Regions from separate parts of the Streptomyces sp. NPDC055140 genome, predicted to be linked through region 1. Evidence: riboswitches for the same ligand, from Rfam matches in the RefSeq annotation. Region 1 holds a riboswitch; each other region holds the start of a gene.
What was found. A riboswitch is a leader RNA that binds a small molecule or an ion and turns the genes downstream of it on or off. The one in region 1 is predicted to bind cyclic di-AMP.
Positions count from the first base shown of each region.

Region 2: linked by a shared signal. The riboswitch ahead of ACWFR4_RS04825 (M23 family metallopeptidase) and the one ahead of ACWFR4_RS30045 (C40 family peptidase) in region 1 are both predicted to bind cyclic di-AMP.
Region 3: linked by a shared signal. The riboswitch ahead of ACWFR4_RS28010 (NlpC/P60 family protein) and the one ahead of ACWFR4_RS30045 (C40 family peptidase) in region 1 are both predicted to bind cyclic di-AMP.
Region 4: linked by a shared signal. The riboswitch ahead of ACWFR4_RS25410 (M23 family metallopeptidase) and the one ahead of ACWFR4_RS30045 (C40 family peptidase) in region 1 are both predicted to bind cyclic di-AMP.

Region 1 is NZ_JBSGTG010000018.1:108,472-113,903, forward strand. It holds gene ACWFR4_RS30030 (hypothetical protein) at 53-412, shown strand; gene ACWFR4_RS30035 (ATP-dependent Clp protease proteolytic subunit) at 605-1,240, shown strand; gene ACWFR4_RS30040 (hypothetical protein) at 1,248-1,556, shown strand; cyclic di-AMP (ydaO/yuaA leader) riboswitch at 1,910-2,087, shown strand; gene ACWFR4_RS30045 (C40 family peptidase) at 2,091-2,564, shown strand; gene ACWFR4_RS30050 (DUF6328 family protein) at 2,672-3,229, shown strand; gene ACWFR4_RS30055 (ATP-binding protein) at 3,252-3,686, opposite strand; gene ACWFR4_RS30060 (helix-turn-helix domain-containing protein) at 3,962-4,843, shown strand; gene ACWFR4_RS30065 (DUF397 domain-containing protein) at 4,853-5,089, shown strand; gene ACWFR4_RS30070 (8-amino-7-oxononanoate synthase) at 5,073-5,432, opposite strand, start outside.
Region 2 is NZ_JBSGTG010000002.1:205,028-210,459, forward strand. It holds gene ACWFR4_RS04815 (TetR/AcrR family transcriptional regulator) at 124-759, shown strand; gene ACWFR4_RS04820 (SGNH/GDSL hydrolase family protein) at 864-1,655, opposite strand; gene ACWFR4_RS04825 (M23 family metallopeptidase) at 1,874-2,689, opposite strand; cyclic di-AMP (ydaO/yuaA leader) riboswitch at 2,694-2,874, opposite strand; gene ACWFR4_RS04830 (tyrosine-protein phosphatase) at 3,283-4,080, shown strand; gene ACWFR4_RS04835 (DUF6126 family protein) at 4,107-4,277, opposite strand; gene ACWFR4_RS04840 (helix-turn-helix domain-containing protein) at 4,274-4,915, opposite strand; gene ACWFR4_RS04845 (aspartate aminotransferase family protein) at 5,023-5,432, opposite strand, start outside.
Region 3 is NZ_JBSGTG010000016.1:166,726-172,157, reverse strand. It holds gene ACWFR4_RS28025 (NlpC/P60 family protein) at 1-645, opposite strand, end outside; gene ACWFR4_RS28020 (hypothetical protein) at 939-1,292, shown strand; gene ACWFR4_RS28015 (tellurite resistance/C4-dicarboxylate transporter family protein) at 1,294-2,241, opposite strand; gene ACWFR4_RS28010 (NlpC/P60 family protein) at 2,269-3,432, opposite strand; cyclic di-AMP (ydaO/yuaA leader) riboswitch at 3,441-3,590, opposite strand; gene pcrA (DNA helicase PcrA) at 3,859-5,432, shown strand, end outside.
Region 4 is NZ_JBSGTG010000014.1:76,168-81,599, reverse strand. It holds gene ACWFR4_RS25425 (bifunctional acetate--CoA ligase family protein/GNAT family N-acetyltransferase) at 1-546, opposite strand, end outside; gene ACWFR4_RS25420 (HPr family phosphocarrier protein) at 724-1,005, shown strand; gene ACWFR4_RS25415 (GntR family transcriptional regulator) at 1,222-1,908, opposite strand; gene ACWFR4_RS25410 (M23 family metallopeptidase) at 2,190-2,978, opposite strand; cyclic di-AMP (ydaO/yuaA leader) riboswitch at 2,991-3,147, opposite strand; gene ACWFR4_RS25405 (M16 family metallopeptidase) at 3,344-4,729, opposite strand; gene ACWFR4_RS25400 (M16 family metallopeptidase) at 4,726-5,432, opposite strand, start outside.

The DNA.
Region 1 (5,432 bases):
CCCCGCCCGGAACAGCGCCCGCGGCGGGGCCTCGCGCGCCTAGGCTCCGCGCATGGAACAGAGCGAGATCATCTTGCGCGCAATCGGCGTCCTGACCGAGACCCAGGAAATGGTGCGCAGGCTCAGCAAGGAAGCCGAGCCCGACATCGAGGCCGAGGACGCCCAGCTCGGGCGCCTGGTGACAGAGGTGTTCCCCTCCATCGAGATCCCGGCGGAATCGAGCGTGGAGGAGGCGGCGGAGGCCACCGTCGCAGCACTGATGCCGGTGACGATCTCCCTGGTGGGCGCGTTCGCGTTCCTCTTCTCCGAGCTCGCCGAGGTGCATGACGCGGGCCGGACCGACATCAAGACCGCCGACCTCCTGCAACACCTCGCGCTGCGCCTGTCCAGGTCGGACGACGGCGACCGGTAGCCACGACACAGGAGAACGGAGCAGGGGGTCGGCCGGCGCCTCGGGCGCGGGCCGGCCCCTTTTCGCGTTTCTCGCAGCCTGAGCCCTCCCTTTCGCGTTTCTCGCACCCTGAGCCCTACTCGACCATCCGTACGTCCTGTACATTTTTTACAGAAGCAGCGACAGAGTTCCGCGCTCACGGAGGCATGTGCCATGAACCGACCTTCCGCCCGCTACGTCCTGCCCGAGTTCACCGAGCGCACCTCGGCCGGGCACCGCACCCTCGATCCGTACTCCAAGCTCCTGGAGGAGCGGATCGTCTTTCTGGGGACGCCGATCGACGACATCTCCGCGAACGACGTGATGGCGCAGTTCATGCACCTCGAGTACGCCGCGCCGGACCGGGACATCTCGCTGTACATCAACTCCCCCGGCGGCTCGTTCAGCGCGATGACGGCGATCTACGACACGATCCGGTTCGTCAGCTGCGAGGTCGAGACCGTGTGCCTCGGGCAGGCCGCCTCCGCCGCCGCCGTGCTCCTGGCGGCCGGGACGCCGGGGAAGCGGGCCGTGCTGCCCGGCGCGCGCGTGGTGATCCATCAGCCGGGGCTGCCCGAGCCCGCGCAGGGCCAGCCGACCGACCTGGAGATCCAGGCCCGTGAACTGGTACGCATGCGCGCCCAGCTGGAGGAACTGCTCGCGCGGCACACCGGGCAGAGCCGCGAGCGCATCGGCGCCGATATCGAGCGGGACACGATCCTCCGGGCCCAGGACGCCGTCGAGTACGGGCTCGCGGACCGGGTCATCGACAACCGTAAGACGTCCGGTTCGGCCCCCGGCGCCAGGTGAGCCGACGATGCTGCCGCCCGAACTGCCTCCGCTGCCCGCACTGACGCGGGCCGAGTGCGAACTCCTCGACCGCTATCTGGAGGTGGTCGATCTGCTCGGAAGGATCAACCCGGCCAGGAGCGACCACACGTACGGCGGACTGCGCGCCGCTCAAGCGCTCGTCGGCAGGGCGACGGCTCTCAGGGACGCCCTGACGCTCATGCATCAGCGGGGCGAGAGCGAGGTCCACGCGACGACGCTGGCCCAGGCTTTGCGGGTCCTGGACGGAGAAAGGAGGTCACAACGGGTCACAGTGCCGCCGGAGCCGGTCAATTGACGGTGCATTCGAGACCGAAGCGGTCGACGCGAACCGTCCGGACCCGGGCCGAAACGGACCAGAAGAGGTACCCACATACGGAGTAGCCGGTACTCGCACATGCGAACCGGAAGAGTTGCGCGGAACGCCTACGCAGAGTCCGGGATTCCGCCTTCCGCTGCTGGTGCGGGCGTCGCCGGGACCCCCGCGCCGGGGTGGAAAGGTGTGCTGTCCACCCGAACAGGTCAGTCGTGAGGACACTCACTCAACGCCGATTCGGCGCTGCGTTCGCGCCGTTCGTGCGTGAAGATCCCTTCCGACGACAAGCCCCCGCCGCCGCGGCGGGGCGGTCCGTGCGGACGCCGAGTCCTGCCGCCGTACGGATGCCAGGTCGACAGAAGTGGATCGGCAGGAGTGGAGGACCCGAGCACGACGGGCCGCCGGAGCTGTTTTCCGGGCCGGCCCTTGGGGTGAAGCCGCACATCGCGGCCGGGCAACTTCGCCAGCCCGAATCCGACAGGTCATCCTTCACAGGCGGCTGACGAAGGGTTGCGCATGACTGCGCTCAATCGTGTCCCGTCGCTGCTCGCCCGGGCCGGAACCGCCTCGGCCCTCACACTCGCCGTAACGGGTGGCAGCCTGCTGGTCCCCGGAGCCGCGCCCGAAGCGGAAGCCGCGCCACCGGCGACGAAGGCACTCCAGATCGCGGCCTCCAAGAGGGGAAGCCCCTACCGGTGGGGCGCCACTGGGCCGCACACATTCGACTGCTCGGGCCTGACGCTCTACTCGTTCAAGGCTGCGGGAAAGAAGCTGCCCCGCACCGCCGCCCAGCAGTACAACAAGACCCGCCATGTCTCCGCATCCCATCGAAAACGCGGTGACCTGGTCTTCTTCCATTCGGGTTTCGGTGTCTACCACGTCGGCATCTACGCCGGGAAGGGAAAGATCTGGCACTCGCCGAAGACCGGTGACGTGGTGCGACTCCAGCGGATCTGGACGAAGAGCGTCTGGTACGGGCGCGTGCGCTAGCGCCGCCTGACGGGTCCCCGGGCGCCCTGGGGACCCGTCAGGCGCCGGAGAGTACTCACATCCGCCCCGTCCGCCTCGGAACCGCGCGATGGGGTACTCGTGGTCGTATGGACGAGGACCGAACGGCAGGCGACGACGACGCCCCACGCGCCCCGGGCCCGCCGAGCGGAGGCCTGGACCGGCACGAGACGCCGCTGGAGCGCGCGGACCGGAACTTCGGCGAGCTGCTCCAGGAGCTGAGAGTCACCCAGACGGGCGTGCAGATCCTCTTCGCGTTCCTGCTGACGCTGGCGTTCACTCCGCGGTTCCCGTCGCTGGACGCCATGCAGCGCGCGACCTACATCGCGACGCTGCTGCTCGCGGTGCTCGCCGCCGCGCTGTTCACGGCGCCCGCGGCGCTGCACCGCGCGCTGTTCCGGCGCGGTGCCAAGCCGCAGATCGTGCAGATGTCCTCGCGGCTCGCCACGGCCGGCCTGAGCGTTCTGGTGCTCGCCCTGACCGGGTCCGTGCTGCTCGTCGTGGATGTCACGGCGGGGCGGGCGGCGGGGATCGCGGCGGGGGCGGGAACGTTCGCGGTCTGTGCGGGCCTGTGGGGTGTGCTGCCGCGTCTGGTGCGGCGCTCGCTCACCCGGGCGCAGAAGGGGACGGACACTGCGTCCCCGTAGCCGCCTTCTTACCTGCCGGCCTTCACACCTGTTGGACAGGGACCGTCCACGGCAGGGCGATCCATACGGTCTTGCCGCCTTCGGGGGCGGGCCTGACCGACAGGCTTCCGCCGCACTCGACGGTCAGCCAGCGGATGATCACCATGCCGCGCCCGTTGTCCTGCTGAACGGCGGCCGGGAGCCGCTTCGGGTAGCGCGGGTGGCTGTCCGTGACGCCGATGCGCAGGTGTTCGTCGCGCTCCAACTGCACGTCGACCTTGAAGACGGGCGACTGTCCGCGGGTGTGCATCACGGCGTTCGTGGCGAGTTCGGAGACGATGAGCCGGACCGTGTCGGCGGTTTCCGCATCGCGCGGCATGCCCCATTCGGCGAGTACGTCGCTGACATATGTGCGGGCCGAGGAGACCGAGGCGGGATCGCTCGGCAGAGTGACGGATGCTTCCTGGTGATCTGCCATGGCGACGTCGTCCCTTTTTTCGCCGGGGCCTGAATCCGACACATCGCGGATGACTCGAGGCGACCCCCGGACTGGTGCTTCGCGCCAGAGTGCCATTCCCACCCGGCCGGTGGAGCCGATCCCCCGAGATATGCATATATCTGTCGCTCGAAGCGGTGAACTCTGCCTCGGTGGACCGCATTTGGGCGTACGCCGCCTGCTTCCTCTACCGTCGGCTCAGAACACCGATCCGCCGGGCCGGAAGGAGCCGGGCCGCACAGGTCCGAGGAGACAGGATGAAACACGGTCCGGCGGTGCGCCGCCGCAGGCTCGGCGCGGAGCTGCGCGCGCTGCGTGCCCGCGCGGGGCTCACAAGTGGCGAGACGGCCCGGCTCGTCGGCTGGCACCAGTCGAAAGTGAGCCGTATCGAGACCGGGCGCAGCGGCGTGAAAGCGTCGGACGTGCGCCTCCTGCTCGACGCGTTCGAGGTCGCGGACCCCGGCATACGGGATCTGCTGGTCGCGCTGGCCGGGTCGGGGGACGACGGCGGCCAGCACTGGTGGCACGCCTACCGGGGTCTTCTACCGCCCGCCTACCGGGACTTCATCAGCCTGGAGTCGCAGGCGTGCCGGGTCAGAACGGTCGAGACGTCCGTCGTGCCGGGCCTCCTCCAGACGCCCGACTACGCGCGTGCGGTGACCAGGGCCGCGCTCGGCGGGCTGCCGGACGGGCAGGTCGACGCCCTGGTCGAGGTGCGGATCGCCCGGCAGGACGTGCTGCGTTCCGCGTCCCCGCTCCGGCTCAGCGCGGTGCTCGACGAGGCGGTGCTGCGGCGCCCGGTGGGCGGTCCCCGGGTGATGGGGGAGCAGTTGCGTCATCTGGCTGCCATGGCGAAACTTCCCCATGTGCGGCTTCAGGTATTGCCGTTCGCCGCAGGGGAGCATGTCGGACTAACCGGCCCTTTCGTTGTGTTCTCATTTCCGAACACTTCTGATCTGGACGTAGTAGTTCTCGACCATTTGACGAGTAGCCTCTACCTCGAGCGGAAAGAAGACCTCAAGGCGTACACGGATGCCTTCGACACCCTTCGGATCCACGCCCTTTCGCCCGGGGACTCGTTGGATTTCATCGCCGGGATCGCCGGAGCGCACCGCCCTCCGGACAGTGAACGCACGTAAGGAGGCACCATGTCAGCACTGCCTCGGTACGTACCATCCGCCGCGGTTCCCAGCACCTCTCTGCGCGACGCGCCATGGCGGCGAAGCAGCCGAAGCACCGGAATGAACAACTGCGTCGAGACGGCCCCGCTGCGCCGCGGCCCTTCGGCCGGACTGCTCGCCGTGCGCGACTCCAAGCGCACAACCGGACCCGCCCTGCTGTTCTCGCCCTCCGCGTGGGAGGGGTTCCTCAACTCCTTGCGGTGAACGCCGAGTCGGGAGCGTTGCGGCTGATCACCCGTACGGTCTGGGCGATTTGATCGTCGGTCAGGTCGGCGCGGGCGGTCAGCCGCAGACGTGAGATGCCGTCAGGCACCGACGGGGGACGGAAGCAGCCGACGGCGAGGCCGGCTTCGCGGCAGTCCGCCGCCCAGCGCACCGCCTCCTCGGGGGACGGCGCGCGCACGGAGACGACGGCGGCGTCGGGCCGTACGGCCTGGAGCCCCTGGGCCGTGAGCAGTTCGTGCAGCGAGGACGCCACGGCGCGGGCCCTTTCGGCGCGCTCGGGCTCGCGGCGCAGCAGGCGCAGGGCCGCGAGCGCGGCGCCGGC
Region 2 (5,432 bases), on a different contig from region 1:
GGCCAGTCAGTAAGCGAGACTGTGACGGGCGCCACTGGGCACTGTCAAGAGTCGTGCACGAGGCGTTCGCGCCGGGTTCGCCGCTCGGCGCCCACCGCCGGTGCCCGTGTGTAGGGTTACCGCGTGGCAAGAGTGCGGTTGAGCGTGGCCGAGCGGCGCGAAGAGTTGTTGCGGGCCGCCATCGAGCAGATCGAGGCGCGGGGCGTGGCAGCCGTGCGCATCGCCGACGTCGCCGCAGCGCTCGGGGTGAGCAACGCGCTGGTTCTGTACCACTTCTCGACGAAGGAAAAGCTCGTCTCGGCCGCGTTCGCGCACGCCGCCGAGGGCGACCTGGCGCATCTGCGCAAGCTGCTGGGCAAGCGCACGACGGCGCTGCGCCGGCTGCGCTCGGCCGTGCGCTGGTATGCGCCGACCGGGCAGGCCAAGGGGTGGCGGCTGTGGATCGAGGGCTGGTCCGCGGCACTGCGTGAGCCCGCGCTGCGGGAGGTCACGCGCGACCTGGACAAGCAGTGGAAGGCGGCGCTCACGGAGGTCGTCGCGGAGGGCGTGGCGGCGGGCGAGTTCCGCTGCCCGGACCCTGCGGGCGCCGCACTGCGCCTGACGGCGCTCCTCGACGGTCTTGCGGTGCAGATGACCGCGTATACGGGGACGGTCTCACGGGCCCGCATGCAGGAGTGGGTCGACGACGCGCTGGCCCGCGAGCTGGGCCTCGAGCGGGCGGACCTGACGGCGACGACGGCGACGACGACGACGGGCTGACGGCGCTGCGACGTCGGCTCCGAAGGGAGCCCGGGTGACCGCGTAGAAATGACGCGGGGAGCCGCCCCCAAGGGCAAGCTCCCCCATGACGCGCGCAACTCCCGTCAGAGCGGCAGCAGATCCGGCCGCTTCGCCGCCACGTGATCCCCGGACGACTCGCCGCGCAGCCGTCGGCCGATCCACGGCACCAGGAACTCCCGCGCCCAGTGGATGTCGTCGCGCCGCACCTCCAGCGTGCCGCGCGGCGGCTGCGCCGGCCACGGCTGGTCCGGGTCCGCCGGCACCTCGACGCCGAGCGCCTGCCCCGCCCGCAGCGCGACCCGCGTGTGCCCCTCGGGCGAAAGGTGCAGCCGGTCGTCGTCCCAGGCACGGCGGTCCTGGACGGTCTTGAGGGACCACAGGTCGAGCACCGGGCAGCCGTAGCGGTCGGCGACCGCGCGCACATGCCCGTTGTACGTCGCGATCTTGCCGCGCAGATGCTTGAGGACCGGGACGTCACGGGTGTCGAAGCCGGTGGTCACCATGACCGTGCCGACAGCGGAGGTCAGCCGGGCCACGGCCTTCTCGAAGCGTTCCGCGACGTCGTCGGGGTCGGTGCCGGGACGGATGATGTCGTTGCCGCCGGCGGCGAAGGTCACCAGGTCCGGGGCGAGTTCGACGGCCCGCGGCAGCTGGTCCTCCACGATCTGGTCGAGGAGCTTGCCGCGCACGGCAAGGTTCGCGTATCGGAAGGAGTGCTCGGGGGTCCGGTCGTCCAGGAGGACGGCGAGACGGTCGGCCCAGCCCACGAAGGCCCCGTCGGGACCGGGGTCCCCGACACCTTCGGTGAAGCTGTCCCCCACCGCCGCGTAGGACCGAATCGTGCCGCCGCTGAGTGATCTCGATTCGTTTGCCACGACCACACATCTTTCACCCTGCGATGTGACCTACGCGACCGTAGGAAGGGGTTGACGGGTGGTGATATAGCCCACCCGGTCAGTTTCGCGATTTCAGGAATACGACGGGGATACGACAAAGGGGCGGGCCCGGAACCGGACCCGCCCCTTCACGTCACGCCTCGACGAGACACCTTCACGTCACACCGTCAGGTCAGAGCGACGTCACACCGCCGGGGTCAGAGCGAGACCCCGTGCGCACGGAGGTAGGCGACCGGGTCCACGTCCGAGCCGTAGCTCGGGGTGGTGCGGATCTCGAAGTGCAGGTGCGGTCCCGTGACGTTGCCGGTCGCGCCGGAGAGGCCGATCTGCTGGCCCTCGGTCACGGTCTGCCCGGACGAGACGGAGAGGGACGACATGTGGGCGTACTGCGAGTACTTGCCGTCGGCGTGCTGGATGACGACCTCGTTGCCGTACGCGCCGTCAAGGCCGGCCGACACGACGGTGCCCGCGCCTATGGCCTTGATCGGAGTGCCCGTCGGGACCACGAAGTCGACACCGGTGTGGTAGCCGCTGGACCACATGCTGCCCGCGGTCTTGTACGCCGTGCCGACGGAGGCGCCCTGGACGGGCAGCGCGTAGCCGGAACCGGTAGCGGCCTTGGGTGCGGAAGCCTGCGTGGCGGTGGCCGAGGACTTCGCGGCGGGGGCCGCGGCCTTCTGGCCGATCGTCAGCTTCAGGCCCGGATGGATCAGGGACGGGTCGCCGCCGACGGCCGAGCGGTTGTCGGAGTAGAGCTTCTTCCAGCCGCCGCTGACGTTCTGCACGTCGGCGATCTTCGAAAGCGTGTCCCCGCCCTTGACGGTGTAGGTCTTGGCAGCGGCGGGAGCGGCCGCGGCCTTCACGGCCGAGTGGGCGGCCGCGGGAGTCGCGGCGTGGGCGCCGGAGCCACCCATCAGCGGCAGCGCGAGCGCGACGCCGCCCATTCCGGCGACGGCGATCGTGCGTGCGAAGCGCTGGGACTTGGGACGGCGGTGCTTACCCTTCGCGGGCATGGGGGATTCCTCTCCGTCGCCTGCGAGGTGAGCTGTCGGGTTCGGACTGGAGTTGCCCGGCCGCGCCCCTTTCGGGCACGGCTTCACCCCGAGCCGTTTCCGGTGTCCCGGAAACGGCGGTCTACCTGGGTCCCCCACTCCTGCCGAGCACGGATCGATGTGCGGATTCCGGGCGGCGGCAGGATTAGGCGGTCCGTCCGGATTGCGCTGAACGTAAGCGAGCGGAGAGCGCTGGGACAAGCCGCGAATTCCCCTGGGCATTCCGGTTCTTGATCCTTAAATGATCCTTTCCGGAAAAGGCCGTCACGCTCCGTCGATTCACGATCTTTGCAACTGCGATACCTGCTGAAAATCCATTCGGCCCCGCCGCCACGCACGGTCACCGCTATGACCCTGCTCACCCATCGGCCACCATATGGCTGTATTTCAGGGCCAGTTATCTCGTAAGGCTCGATTGCCTACCTATCGGTTCATTTCGGGCATTTAATACGCAATCGCCAGCCACCTCTCACATGGGTGCCCCTGGCAGCCATGTCGTATCGTCGAACGCGCCCGCAGGCGAGCAGCGCCGCGGCCGACCGGGAGGAGCCCCCGTGACGCAGCAGGTCCCGTCCACCGAGCCCGAGTTGGCCGGAGTGCGCAACTTCCGCGATGTCGGTGGTCTCCCGACCGTGGACGGCCGTCGGGTCAAGCAGGGCGTGCTGTTCCGCAGTGGTCACCTCGCGCACGCCACGGACGAGGACGCCGCGTTCCTCTCCTCGCTCGGGCTGCACACGATCTTCGACTTCCGCAACGCCGCCGACCAGCGCCTCGAAGGCCCCGACGTCACGCTGCCCGGCGTGCGGAACGTGAATCTGCCGCTGACCGACCCGGCGGACGGCGCCGAGTTCTGGCAGATGGTGCGCGACGGCAACCTCGACGACCTGCGCGCCGCCCTCGCCGAGGGCCAGGCCGCGAACCGCATGATCACGTCGTACCGGGCGATCATCACGGAGCGCACCGCCGAGCACAGCCAGGTCCTGCACTCCCTCGCCGAGGACAGCGTGCCGGCGCTCATGCACTGCGCGGCGGGCAAGGACCGCGCGGGCCTGTCGATAGCGGTCACGCTCCTGGCCGTCGGTGTGGAGCGCGACGCCATCGAGGCGGACTACCTGGAGTCGAACGCGACGCACCGCCGCTACAAGGTGCACCGCAGCAGTGCCTCGAAGGACGCGATGTCCCCCGAGGTCATGGAGCTGCTGAGCCCGCTGTTCGACGCCCGCGCCACGTATCTGGCGGCCGCCTTCGAGCAGGTCGCGCAGACCTGGGGCTCCACCGACCGCTACCTGGAGGAAGGCCTCAAGCTGTCCCCCGCCCAGCGCGAGCGGCTGCGCGAGCGCCTCCTCGACTGAGGCTCACCGGCCGCACGCCGGGCGCGTCACCCGCGCGACGCCCCCAGCGTGAACAGCAGATAGATGAAGCCCGCGACGAGGTGCCCGGCGAAGACGTAGACGAGCAGGCGCACCCAGATGCCGCGCGGGAGCTTGTCCTCGATGTCGCGGCGGGCGGGCCGCTCCGGCTCGGTCACGTCGTTCGGCTCTGAGCTCATTGGGGGCCTCCTTGGGTCCGTTCGCCGGCGCCCGTCGCCGGGCCGAGACACAGCGCGGCGGACGGGCTCTGCAGCAGGGTGTGTACGAAGAGGAGCTCGGCGCCGTCGCGGTCGGCGGCGGCGATCCGGTGCGGGGTGAGCGAGTCGAAGTGCGCGCTGTCCCCGGGCGCGAGCGCGTACGCGGTGTCCCCGAGGCGCAGCCGCAGCCGCCCTTCGAGCACGTACAGCCACTCCTCACCGGGGTGGACCCGCACGATGTCGCCCTGGGCGCCGAACGGCACGTGCACGCGCAAGGCCTGCATGCCGCGCCCCGGGGCGCCCGCCTGCCGGTAGATCCAGCCGCCCGCCTCGGTGGGCTCCATGTCGCCGGAGCGCACGACGGCGTCCCTGTCGGCAGGCGTCTCGCCCAGGAGCTCGGAGACCGTCGTACCGTAGGTGCGGGCGAGGGCGAGCAGCATCGGGAGCGAGGGCTGACGGCGGCCCGTCTCCAGGCGGGAGAGGTGCGCGGGCGAGAGCCCGGCGGCGCGGGCCGCGGCCTCCAGGGTCAGGGCGGCGCGGCGCCGGAGTTCGCGCAGCTGCGGGGCGACGGCGGGCAGCTCCGTGGGTTCCGGAGCCGGCTCCGGAGGGGCAGGGCTCATACCGTCGATTGAGCCAGAGCCGTACCTCTGAGGCAAATTTCTTGCCCCAGAGGCAAACAGCGACCTTCTTACGGTGACCTTCTTTTTGAAGCGCCCTTCCGAAGCGGTCAGCGGTTGGCGACCGCCTGCTTCACCAGCGTCTTGCCGAAGTCCCACATCAGCCCGCCGCCCGAGTGCGCGTCGTCCATGACGGCGGTGAACGCCTCGACGAAGCGGTCCACCTCACGCTCCCCGATGATCAGCGGCGGGATCAGCTTGATGACCTCCAGATGGTCGCCGGAGACCTGCGTGAGGATCCGGTGCTTCTGGAGCAGCGGCACGACGACCATCTGCGCGAAGAGACCCTTGCGCGCGGCCTGGAGCATCGTCCAGCGGCTGCGCAGCTTCAGCGACTTCGGCCGCCCGAACTCGATGCCGATCATCAGGCCGCGGCCGCGTACGTCGCTCAGCAGCTCGTAGCGGTCGACGAGCGCGGTGAGCCGGGACTTCAGGAGCTCACCGGTCGCCCGGGCGTTCG
Region 3 (5,432 bases), on a different contig from region 1:
GTCGCCGGCGCCCGCTCCGACGCCGGTGCGCTCGGCCGCCGGAAGCTGGTCGAGCAGACGCTTCGCCTCGGCCAGCTTCCCGGTGACCGCCTTCTTCTGCTTCTTCAGTTCTCCCTGCCGCTTCCGCAGCTCGGTGAGCCGGCCGTCCGCCTCGGCGCGCAGCTGGTCGATCTGTCGCAGCTCCCGCTGCACGCGCCCCACCGCGGAGGCCTGCCGGGTGCCGAGCCGGTCGGCGAGCGCCGCGTTGTCGAGGTACCGGGCGGGGTCGGAGGACAGGACGAGCTGGACCGCCGGGTCGAGGGCGCCGGTGCGGTACTGCGCGGCGGCGGCCGACCCGAGCGCCTCACGCTGGGTGTTGAGCCGGTCCGTCCTGCGGGCCGCCTCGTCACGCAGGGAGCCGAGCTTCTTCTCGGCCTTGTCCGCCTTCTCCTTGGCGCCGTTGTACTTCTCGGTGGCCTTCTCGGCCTCCTGGTAGAGCTGGTCGACCTTCGCCTTCACCTGACTCGGGGTGAGCCGGGGGTCCGCGTGCGCCGCGCCGTCCAGGGCGGTGGCGGTCGCCGCGGAGGCGAGAGCGAGGGTCGCCGCGGTGCGGGCCGTGGGGCCGGTGAGCGAGCGCTGTCGGGGCTTGCGGTGCGCTGCCGACACGAGGGGCACGTCCTTCCGGTACGTACTGCTTACGCGTCCGGCGGCGGCCCGCACGGGGGGAGCGGGCCGCCGCCGGACCTTTCTCGGCGGTAGGTGCCCGACTACCGCCCCTGAGCGGGGCGGCGGTGGGGAGCCGGTCACCTGAGGAAGGACGCTAAACCTGACCGTCACGGGTTGGTGACGGATTGTCCGCAACTGGCCCTTGTGTTCCGCGTGTGACCGTATGTGACCGGCGGGGGATCGGTGCGGGCCGGTTCATGGAGGCAGTGAGGCCCCGGCTAGGCTCGCCGGTCATGGACGTACTCATCCACCTCTTCGTCGGCCTGCACATCATCGGCATCGCCTCGCTCCTCGGCGGGTTCCTCACCCAGATGAAGGCGATGGGCAAGGGAACGGCCCGGTTCGTCCCGGCGATGCTGCACGGTGCGCTGACCATGCTGGTCACGGGTGTCGTCCTGGTGGGCCTGAATCAGGCGGACGACAACACCGTCAACAACATCAAGATCGGCGTGAAGCTCGCGCTGCTGATCGTGATCCTCGGCCTCGTGTACGTGAAGCGGGACGACGAGAAGGTGGACAAGGGCCTGTTCGGCCTCGTCGGCCTGCTGACCACCGCGAACATCTTCATTGCGGTCCTCTGGACCTGAGTCAGGCGGGTGTTCGGGACCTGAACGTCCCGAACAGGGCGGCGAGCCACGCGGCCACCGCGATCCACACCAGTACCTGCCCCGGCCCCCTGAGCCAGGGCACATCGGCGGCGGCGCCCACGGACAGTGCCGCCGCCGCTGTCATTCCCATCGGGAAGACCGTCGACCAGCGCCGCACGTCGTAGCGCGGCCGAGGCCACCGCACCTCCGCCAGCGCCAGCACCACGTACCAGGCCCCATCGAGCGCGAGCAGCAGGAAGCTCATGGTGCGCAGGACGTCCGTGTCGTCCTGGTTCCACAGGCCCGTCGCGACGAGCTTCGACGCGGCGAGGGCGGAGATGGCGAGCGCGCCGCCCGCGACCCACTGGTCCCCGGCGCCGGAGGCCACCTCGCGCAGGTCGAAGTGGAGCAGCGCGAGGCAGTACAGGACGACCCCGCCCCAGAAGAGCACCATCCCGGTGTACGCGAGCCAGTGCGCGCCGACCGCGGGCGCGAGCGTCGCCGCCAGGACGACGAGGCCCTGCGTCGCGACACAGCCGAGGAACACGCCCCCCGGCATCCGCGGCTTCCAGCGCCGTACGACGTTGATGAGGAGCACCGGCCAGACGAGCGCGGCCAGGGCGAGGAGCGCCTCGGCCAGGGTCTGCCAGCCGAACATGGAGATCCGGGTGCCGAGGACGGTCGTCGCCGCGACCGCGGTGAGCGCGGGCGGGGTGTCGGCCTCGGACTGCCAGCGGTCGCGCTCCCGCACCAGCCGGTTCGCGAAGTCCGCCGCGAGGACCAGCCAGAGGGCGGCGGCGAGCACCAGCATGATGCCGGACAGCACCGAGTGACCGGTCAGGTTCAGGCCGACCGAGATGATGCCGGTGGCCATGACGGCGGCGCCGGCGGCCGGCGGGAGCTGGGACCACGTGGGTCCGGTACCTGGGGTTGTGTTCGGGCCGCGCACCGCCCGAACGTAACCCCACGACGGCGGTCAGGCCGGGCGCACCACGCTGTGGATCGGCATGTAGTAGATCGACTCGACGCGGACGTTCGCACCCGGCTTCGGGGCGTGGATCATCTTGCCGTCGCCGATGTAGATGCCGACGTGGCTGATGTCGTCGTAGAAGAAGACCAGGTCACCGGGCTGGGCGTTGGCCGTGGTGACGGTCGTGCCGACCTTGACCTGGTCCCAGGTCGTGCGCGGCAGCGAGATGCCGGCCGCCTTCCACGCGGCCTGCGTGAGGCCCGAGCAGTCGTACGAGTCCGGGCCGGTGGCGCCCCACACGTACGGCTTGCCCATCTGGGACTCGGCGAAGGCGATGACCTTCGCGGCCTTGGCGGCGTAGCCACTGCCGGTGCTGCCGGAGCCCGTACCCGTGCCGGAACCGCTGCCCGTGCCCGGGTTCTCCTTCTGGCGTGCCTCCTCCGCCGCCTTGCGCTTGGCCTCCGCCTCGGCCTGCTGACGCGCCAGCTCCTCCGCCTTCTTCCTGGCGGTCTCCTGCTTCTTCTTCTCGATCGCCGCGAGGCGCGCCTTCTCCTCGGCGGTCAGCTTCGACAGGAGTTCGCGGGCGTCGCCGAGCTTCTGCTGGACGTCCCTCTTCGTGCTCCTGAGCGTGGCCTGCGAAGTGGTCAGCGTCTCCAGGCTCTTGGCCGCCTCGGTGCGCTTCTTCGTGGTGGTGGCCTGCTCGGTCTGGTAGTCGTCGACGGCCTTCTTCTGGCGGCTCGTGAGCCGGCTCATCAGCTGGTCCTGGTCGAAGTAGTCCTGCGCGTCGTCGGCGAGGAGCAGCGTCGCGGTGTCGGAGACGGCGCCCGTGCGGTACTGGGCGGCGGCGAAAGTGCCGAGCTCCTGGCGGGCCTTGTTGAGCTTTTCGGTGCGCTGCGCGACGTCGTCGAGCAGGTCCCCGACGCGCTTCTGCTGCTTGGTGGTGCGCTCCTTGGCCGCGTTGTACTTCTCCGTGGCGACGCCCGCCTGGTGGTAGAGGGTGTCGACCTTCTTCTGGACCTCTTCCATGCTCGGCTTCGGCGGCGCGGAGGGGGCGGCGGTCGCGCTCTGCGAGAGCAGGGCTATGGAGGTGAGGGCCGCCGTGGTGATTCCGACGACGGGGGCCGTGCGGGGACCGGCTGTCCTGCTGCGCGGCTTGCGGTGCGACGCCAAGGGGCGCGTCTCCTTCCCATGACCGCCTACCGGGTTAGCTGTCGGGTTCGGGCGGAGATGCGGAAGGCTGCCCTACGGCCGCGCCCTGACGGGTCGTCGGCCGATTCACCCCAAAGGTCGTGGGTCCCCGGTTCCATGCCTCTCGGCGTACTGAACTCAGCGGGGGCGACCCGTTCGCGGCGCGGTTGCCGGCGGGGGGACGGGCGGCCCGCGGAGCACGCTAGCCAACTCGTGTGGCTGCTGTGAAGGTTGATGTTCGATATGCCCGATACATTTTCGTGACCTTCGGCAATCTTGTTCGCGACCTCCGGTAATCAGCACGGAGGGTGATTACCGCACTACGAGAGGTGGCCGGGCCCGCGAAGTCGGGGGGAAGTTTCCGGGGCGGCCGTGGGTGTCAGTGGGGCGGCCTAGACTCGTATAGCGATGAGCAGCCTCTTTGACGACAGCTTCCTGGCGGACCTCACGGCTTCGAAGGCCAGTGAGGAGCATGCCCCGCCGCCGCCCGAGGACGACACGGCTCCGGAGCACGTTCCGGACGACCTGTTCGACGGGAAGTTCGACGCGCCCCCGGCCAGGGACGCGTACTACCGGGACGGCGCCCCACGCCCGGCGCTCGACCCGGCGGCGCTCCTCGACGGGCTGAACGAGAACCAGAAGGCGGCCGTCGTCCACGGCGGCTCCCCGCTGCTCATCGTGGCGGGCGCGGGTTCCGGCAAGACCCGCGTGCTCACGCACCGCATCGCGTACCTCCTCGCCGAGCGCGGTGTGCACCCCGGCCAGATCCTCGCGATCACGTTCACGAACAAGGCCGCGGGCGAGATGAAGGAGCGCGTCGAGTCCCTCGTGGGCCCGCGGGCGAACGCGATGTGGGTGTCGACGTTCCACAGCGCCTGCGTCCGTATCCTGCGCCGGGAGTCGAAGAGGCTCGGCTTCACGTCGTCGTTCTCGATCTACGACGCCGCCGACTCCAAGCGCCTCATGGCCCTGGTCTGCCGCGACCTCGACCTGGACCCGAAGAAGTTCCCGCCGAAGTCCTTCAGCGCCAAGATCTCGAACCTGAAGAACGAGCTCATCGACGAGGAGGACTTCGCAGCTCAGGCCGCCGACGGCTTCGAGAAGACCCTCGCCCAGGCCTACGCGATGTACCAGTCCCGCCTCCGCGAGGCGAACGCGCTGGACTTCGACGACCTGATCATGACGACGGTAAACCTCCTGCGCGCCTTCCCGGACGTCGCCGAGCACTACCACCGCCGCTTCCGCCACGTCCTGGTCGACGAGTACCAGGACACGAACCACGCGCAGTACGCGCTGGTCAGGGAGCTGGTGGGGTCGACCGACAGTGGCCGCGCGGAGGACGAGCCGCCGCGTGAAGGCGACCTGCCGCCGGCCGAGCTGTGCGTCGTGGGTGACGCCGACCAGTCGATCTACGCGTTCCGCGGAGCCACCATCCGCAACATCCTCCAGTTCGAGGAGGACTACACCGACGCGACCACGATCCTGCTCGAGCAGAACTACCGCTCGACGCAGACCATCCTCTCCGCGGCCAACGCGGTCATCGAGCGCAACGAATCCCGCCGCCCCAAGAATCTGTGGACGAACGCGGGCGCGGGCGCGCAGATCGCCGGCTACGTCGCGGACACCGAGCACGACGAGGCGCAGTTCGTCGCCGACGAGATCGACCGGCTCACGGACGCGCGCGACGCGAAGGCCGGCGACGTCGCCGTCTTCTACCGGACGAACGCGCAGTCCCGTGTCTTCGAAGAGATCTTCATCCGCGTCGGCCTGCCCTACAAGGTCGTCGGCGGAGTCCGCTTCTACGAGCGCAAGGAGGTCAGGGACGTCCTGGCCTATCTGCGAGTGCTCGCCAACCCCGAGGACTCCGTCCCCCTGCGCCGCATTCTCAACGTGCCGAAGCGAGGTATCGGCGACCGAGCCGAGGCGATGATCGACGCGCTCTCCCAGCGCGAGAAGATCTCCTTCCCGCAGGCGCTGCGCCG
Region 4 (5,432 bases), on a different contig from region 1:
GAACTCCAGGCGGACGACGCCGTCCTCGAAGTGGCGCTTCTGGGTGTACCCGGCGTCCGTGAACACCTTGATCATCTTGGTGTTGGCGGGCAGCACCTCGGCGGCGAAGCGGCGGATCCCGCGCTCGCGGGCGACGGCGGCGATGTGCTCCAGGAGCGCGGACGCGACGCCCCGGCCCTGGTGGGCGTCCTGCACGAGGAAGGCGACCTCGGCCTCGTCGGCGGGAGCGGAGGCGGACATTCCCTGGGCGTTGATGCGGTCGTAGCGGACGGTCGCGATGAACTCGCCGCCCACGGTGGCCGCGAGGCCCACCCGGTCCACGTAGTCGTGATGGGTGAAGCGGTGGACGTCCTTGGCGGACAGTCGTGGGTATGGCGCGAAGAAGCGGTAGTACTTCGACTCGTCGGAGACCTGCTCGTAGAAGTTCGTGAGCCGCTCGGCGTCGTCGATGGTGATGGGCCTGATGCGCGCGGTGCCGCCGTCGCGCAGCACCACGTCTGCTTCCCAGTGGGCGGGGTATGCGTGCCGGTCCGACGGGGTCTGCATGGGCCAAGCGTACGGCGCGGCGGTGACAGTCGTACGGGTCGCGGCGCGAGCGGGCCGAAGGCACGCTATGAGGGCCGACGGGCGTGTGCGGGCGGTACGTAGGACCCACATCGGACACGTCCACCGGTGTGGGAGACTGGTCTAGACAACCGTGAGAATCCTGAAGGGCAGCATCACATGGCTGAGCGCCGCGTCAACGTCGGCTGGGCCGAGGGCCTTCACGCCCGCCCCGCCTCCATCTTCGTCCGCGCGGCCACGGCGGCCGGCGTCCCCGTGACGATCGCCAAGATCGACGGCACTCCCGTCAACGCCGCCTCCATGCTCGCGGTGCTCGGCCTGGGTGCCGGCGGCGGCGAGGAGATCGTCCTGTCCTCCGACGTCGAGGGTGCGGACATCGCGCTCGACCGTCTGGCCAAGCTGGTCTCCGAGGGGCTCGAGGAGCTTCCCGAGACCGTCTAGTACGGGCCGGTACGGGGTCGCCCAGCACTGACCCCTACCGGGTCTCTGGATTCTTGGGCGCTGTTTACTGCTCGCAGAAGATCGCGCCACATAAAGGGTCTGTTCGGATTTTCCGAGCAGACCCTTTTTCTTTCTGCGGACCTGTTCTCATAATTCCGGGGCAGCGAAAACAGAGCCCCTTGAAATGGGCCGCCCTCTTTGTATACGGCACCTCTGTTAATGCTGGAGCCCCACCGTGTTGACGGGATGTTGCGAAGTCCTCACACGGCCACCCGGGCGGGGGGCGCGCAACCGGTGAGCGACCGCGGCGCGCTCCGTGTGCTGCGCCGTGAGCGCCCGCGCGCGCTCCCCGTCACCGCGCGCCACGGCGTCCACGATCGCCCCGTGCTCGGCCCAGGACTCGGCGGGCTGCGCGGGCTGCTCGACGGTGTACATCCACGCGATCTTGTGGCGGAGCTGCGTGAGCATCGTGATCAGCCCCGGGCTGCCGGACGCCTGCGCCAGCGTCTCGTGGAACCAGCCGCCCAGCGAGCGCAGATCCTCGCTCTGACCTCGCCGAGAGCGCTCCTGACCCAGCCTGACCAGGCCTCGAAGCACCTTCAGGTGCGCCTCGGTGCGGCGCTGCGCGGCGCGGGCGGCGGCGAGCGGCTCGAGGAGCATCCGGATCTCCAGCTGATCCGCCGCCTCCTGCGTGGTGGGTTCGGCGACGCACGCGCCCGCGTGCCTGCGGGTGACGACGAAGCCCTCGGCCTCCAAGGTGCGCAGCGCCTCGCGCACGGGGACGCGGGAGACGCCGTAGCGGCGGGCGAGCACCTCCTCGGTGAGTCTGCCGCCACGCTCGTAGACACCGGAGACGATGTCGTCGCGGATCGCCGTGCATACCGAGTGCGCCGGAATGCGCATGAACCGACCTCCGCCTTAATCCCCGCGAAACGCGGTAGACAGTCGCTCGTACAGCGCGATTGAAGTCCGTTCAGCGCGCTTGCCCAGCGACTCTATTCCAGCGGACGCGAATTTCCGACGGCAGGCCGTAATCCATGGATATTTTTTGGACAGCGCCGCCGGCAACGAACGAGCCGGGCCGGTAACGAGCACGGCTGGTGACGAGCGCGGTCGGTAACGCCGAAAGCCCCGGCTCGGTTAGCCGGGGCTTTCGGTGCGTTGTCGCGAGTACGCGGCGAGGGTCAGACGTTGATGCCGTGCGAGCGCAGGTACGCGACGGGGTCGATGTCCGAGCCGTACTCGGGGCTCGTGCGCGCCTCGAAGTGGAGGTGCGGGCCCGTGACGTTGCCGGTCGCCCCGGAGAGGCCTATCTGCTGACCCGGGGTGACCGTCTGGCCGACGGAGACGCCGATGGACGACAGATGGCCGTACTGCGTGTACGTGCCGTCGTTCATCTTGATGACGATGTTGTTGCCGTAGGCGCCGCCCCAGCCGGCCTCCACGACCGTGCCCGCGCCCACGGCGTGGACCGAGGTGCCGCTGGCGGCGTGGAAGTCGATGCCGGTGTGGCTACCGGAGGACCACAGGCCGCTGCTGGCCTTGTACGCGGTCGACACGTACGAGCCGGTGACGGGCATGACGAAGGCGTTCAGTCGCTTGCGCTCGGCCGCACGGGCGGCGCGCTCCTTGGCCTCGCGCTCCGCCTTGGCCTTCGCCTCGGCCTTGCGCCGCTCCTCCTCGGCCTTCTTCTTGGCCGCGGCCTCGGCCTTCTCCTTCGCGGCGGCCTTGTCGGCGGCCTGCTGCTGGGCGGCGGCCTGCGCGTCGATCTGCTCCGCGAGGGAGTCACCGATGGAGATGGCCTTGGTCAGGCCGGTCTGCTCAAGAGACGCGTCGTCAGCGGCGAGGGCGGGGGCGGCGAGGCCTCCGATGACACCGGTCGTGGTGAGCGCGGCGACGCCGGCGACCTGCGCGGTGGTACGCGTGAGACGGCTCGGGCGACGGTGCTTCCCGGTGGCACGGGTGAACGCCATGGAGTGGCTGATCCTTTCCTTCCTTCTCGCCTACCGGGTTAGCTGACGGGTTCGGAGCAGGAAGGTCTCCTACGGACCCCCTTCAGAGAAGGGCGTCCGATTCACCCCAGGGACGGTGGGTCCCCGGCTCCCCCGGCTCGCGCCTTGGGGGACTCGGCGATGACTGTCCGGCGCCGCGGGCGCGGCGTACATCTGGCGGACAGCCGGACCGACGCTAAGCGGGGCATCTTTCAATCAACAAACGGAACCGGGCTTTTGTAGCGCATGCCACAGGGCAGACAGGCAACCACTGGTTCAATTCGGACATACAGGGGCCCCGGCGGTCATCTCATCCACCGGGGCCCCTCGTTGCACACCGGTCACGGTCAGCCCGTGACGACGGTCACCTCTCCGATGCCGAGCGCCCTGACGGGCTCCTCGATCTGCGCGGCGTCACCGACGAGCACCGTCACCAGACGGTCCATCGGGAAGGCGCTCACGACGGCCGCGGTGGCCTCCACGGTGCCCGTCGCGGCGAGCCGCCGGTACACCTCCGCCTGGAAGTCGTCCGGCAGGTGCTGCTCGACCTGGTCGGCGAGCGTCCCCGCGACGGCCGCGGCGGTCTCGAACTTGAGCGGGGCGACGCCCACCAAGTTCTGTACGGCCACGTCCCGTTCGGCGTCGGTGAGACCCTCCGCCGCGAGCGTGCGCAGCACCTTCCAGAGGTCGTCGAGCGCCGGACCCGTGTTCGGCGTGTCCACGGAGCCGCTGATGGCGAGCATCGCGACGCCCGTCCCGTCCGGCGCCGAGCGCAGCACCTGGGCGAATGCCCGCACGCCGTAGGTGTATCCCTTCTCCTCGCGCAGGACGCGGTCCAGGCGGGAGGTGAGGGTGCCGCCCAGGCAGTACGTGCCGAGCACCTGCGCCGGCCACACCCGGTCGTGCTTGTCCGCGCCGACGCGGCCGATCAGGATCTGCGTCTGCACCGCGCCCGGCCGGTCGACGATGACGACCCTGCCGGTGTCGTCGGCCGTCACGGGCGGTACGGGGCGCGGCTCGGCCGTGTTTCCCGTCCAGGCGCCCAGCGTGTCCGCGAGCAGCGCGTCGAGGTCGATGTCCGCGAGGTCGCCCACGACGACCGCGGTGGCCGTGGCGGGGCGCACGTGCCGGTCGTAGAAGGCGCGTACGGCCGCCGCGTCGATGGCCGCGACGGTCTCTTCGGAGCCCTGGCGCGGGCGGGACATGCGCGCGGTGGCCGGGAAGAGCTGCTTCGAGAGCTCCTTGGCGGCGCGGCGGCCGGGGTTCGCCGTCTCGTGCGGGATCTCGTCGAGCCGGTTGCGCACCAGACGTTCGATCTCGCTGTCCGCGAAGGCGGGTGCCCTGAGGGCGTCGGCGAGCAGACCGAGCGCCTTCGGCAGGCGGGAGACGGGGACCTCCAGGGAGACCCGTACGCCGGGGTGGTCGGCGTGCGCGTCGAGGGTGGCGCCGCAGCGCTCGAGCTCGGCGGCGAACTCCTCGGCGGCAAGCTTGTCGGTGCCTTCGGAAAAGGCCCTCGCCATGATGGTGGCAACGCCGTCGAGCCCGGCGGGTTCGGCCTCCAGGGGCGCTTCGAGATTGATCTCGATGGCGACGACCTGCTGGCCCGGACGGTGGCAGCGCAGCACCGTCAGGCCGTTGTCGAGGGTGCCGCGCTCGGGCGCGGGGAACGCCCACGGCCGCGCCGTGCCGGCCTGAGGCTGCGGGTGGAAGTCCATGGTCGCGAGCTCGGTCACTTGCCGGCCTCCTTGTCTGCGGTCCCGTCTGCGGTCTCGTTTGTGGTCGCTGCGGCGGTCTCGTCAGTCGTCCCGCCGGCGATCTCGTCGGCGGTCTCGTCGGCCTCTTCGGGGGTCGTGGGCTCGTAGACGAGCACCGCGCGGTTGTCGGGGCGCAGATGGGCCTTGGCCACCTCCTTGACCTCCTCGGCGGTGATGTCGAGGACGCGCCGGACGGCGGTCAGGGCGAGCTGCGGGTCACCGAACAGGACGGCGAACCTGCACAGTTCGTCGGCGCGGCCCGAGACCGTGCCCAGCCGGTCGAGCCACTCGCGCTCCAACTGGGCCTGGGCGCGCTCCATTTCCTCCGGGGTGGGCCCGTCGGCGGCAAACCGCGCGAGCTCCTCGTCGACGGCCTCCTCGATGACCGGGACCTCGACGTCGGCGGACGTCTTCACGTCCAGCCATCCCACGGAGGGCGCCCCCGCGAGCCGCAGGAGACCGAACCCGGCGGCGACGGCGGTCTGGTCGCGCCGTACGAGACGGTTGTAGATCCGGGACGACTCGCCGCCGCCGAGGACCGTCAGGGCCAGGTCGGCCGCGTCGCACGCGCGCGTACCGTCCTGCGGCAGCCGGTAGGCGGCCATCAGCGCGCGGGCCGGGACCTCCTCCTCGATGACCTCGCGCACGCCCTCACCGATCAGGTCGGACAGGGCGCCGTCGC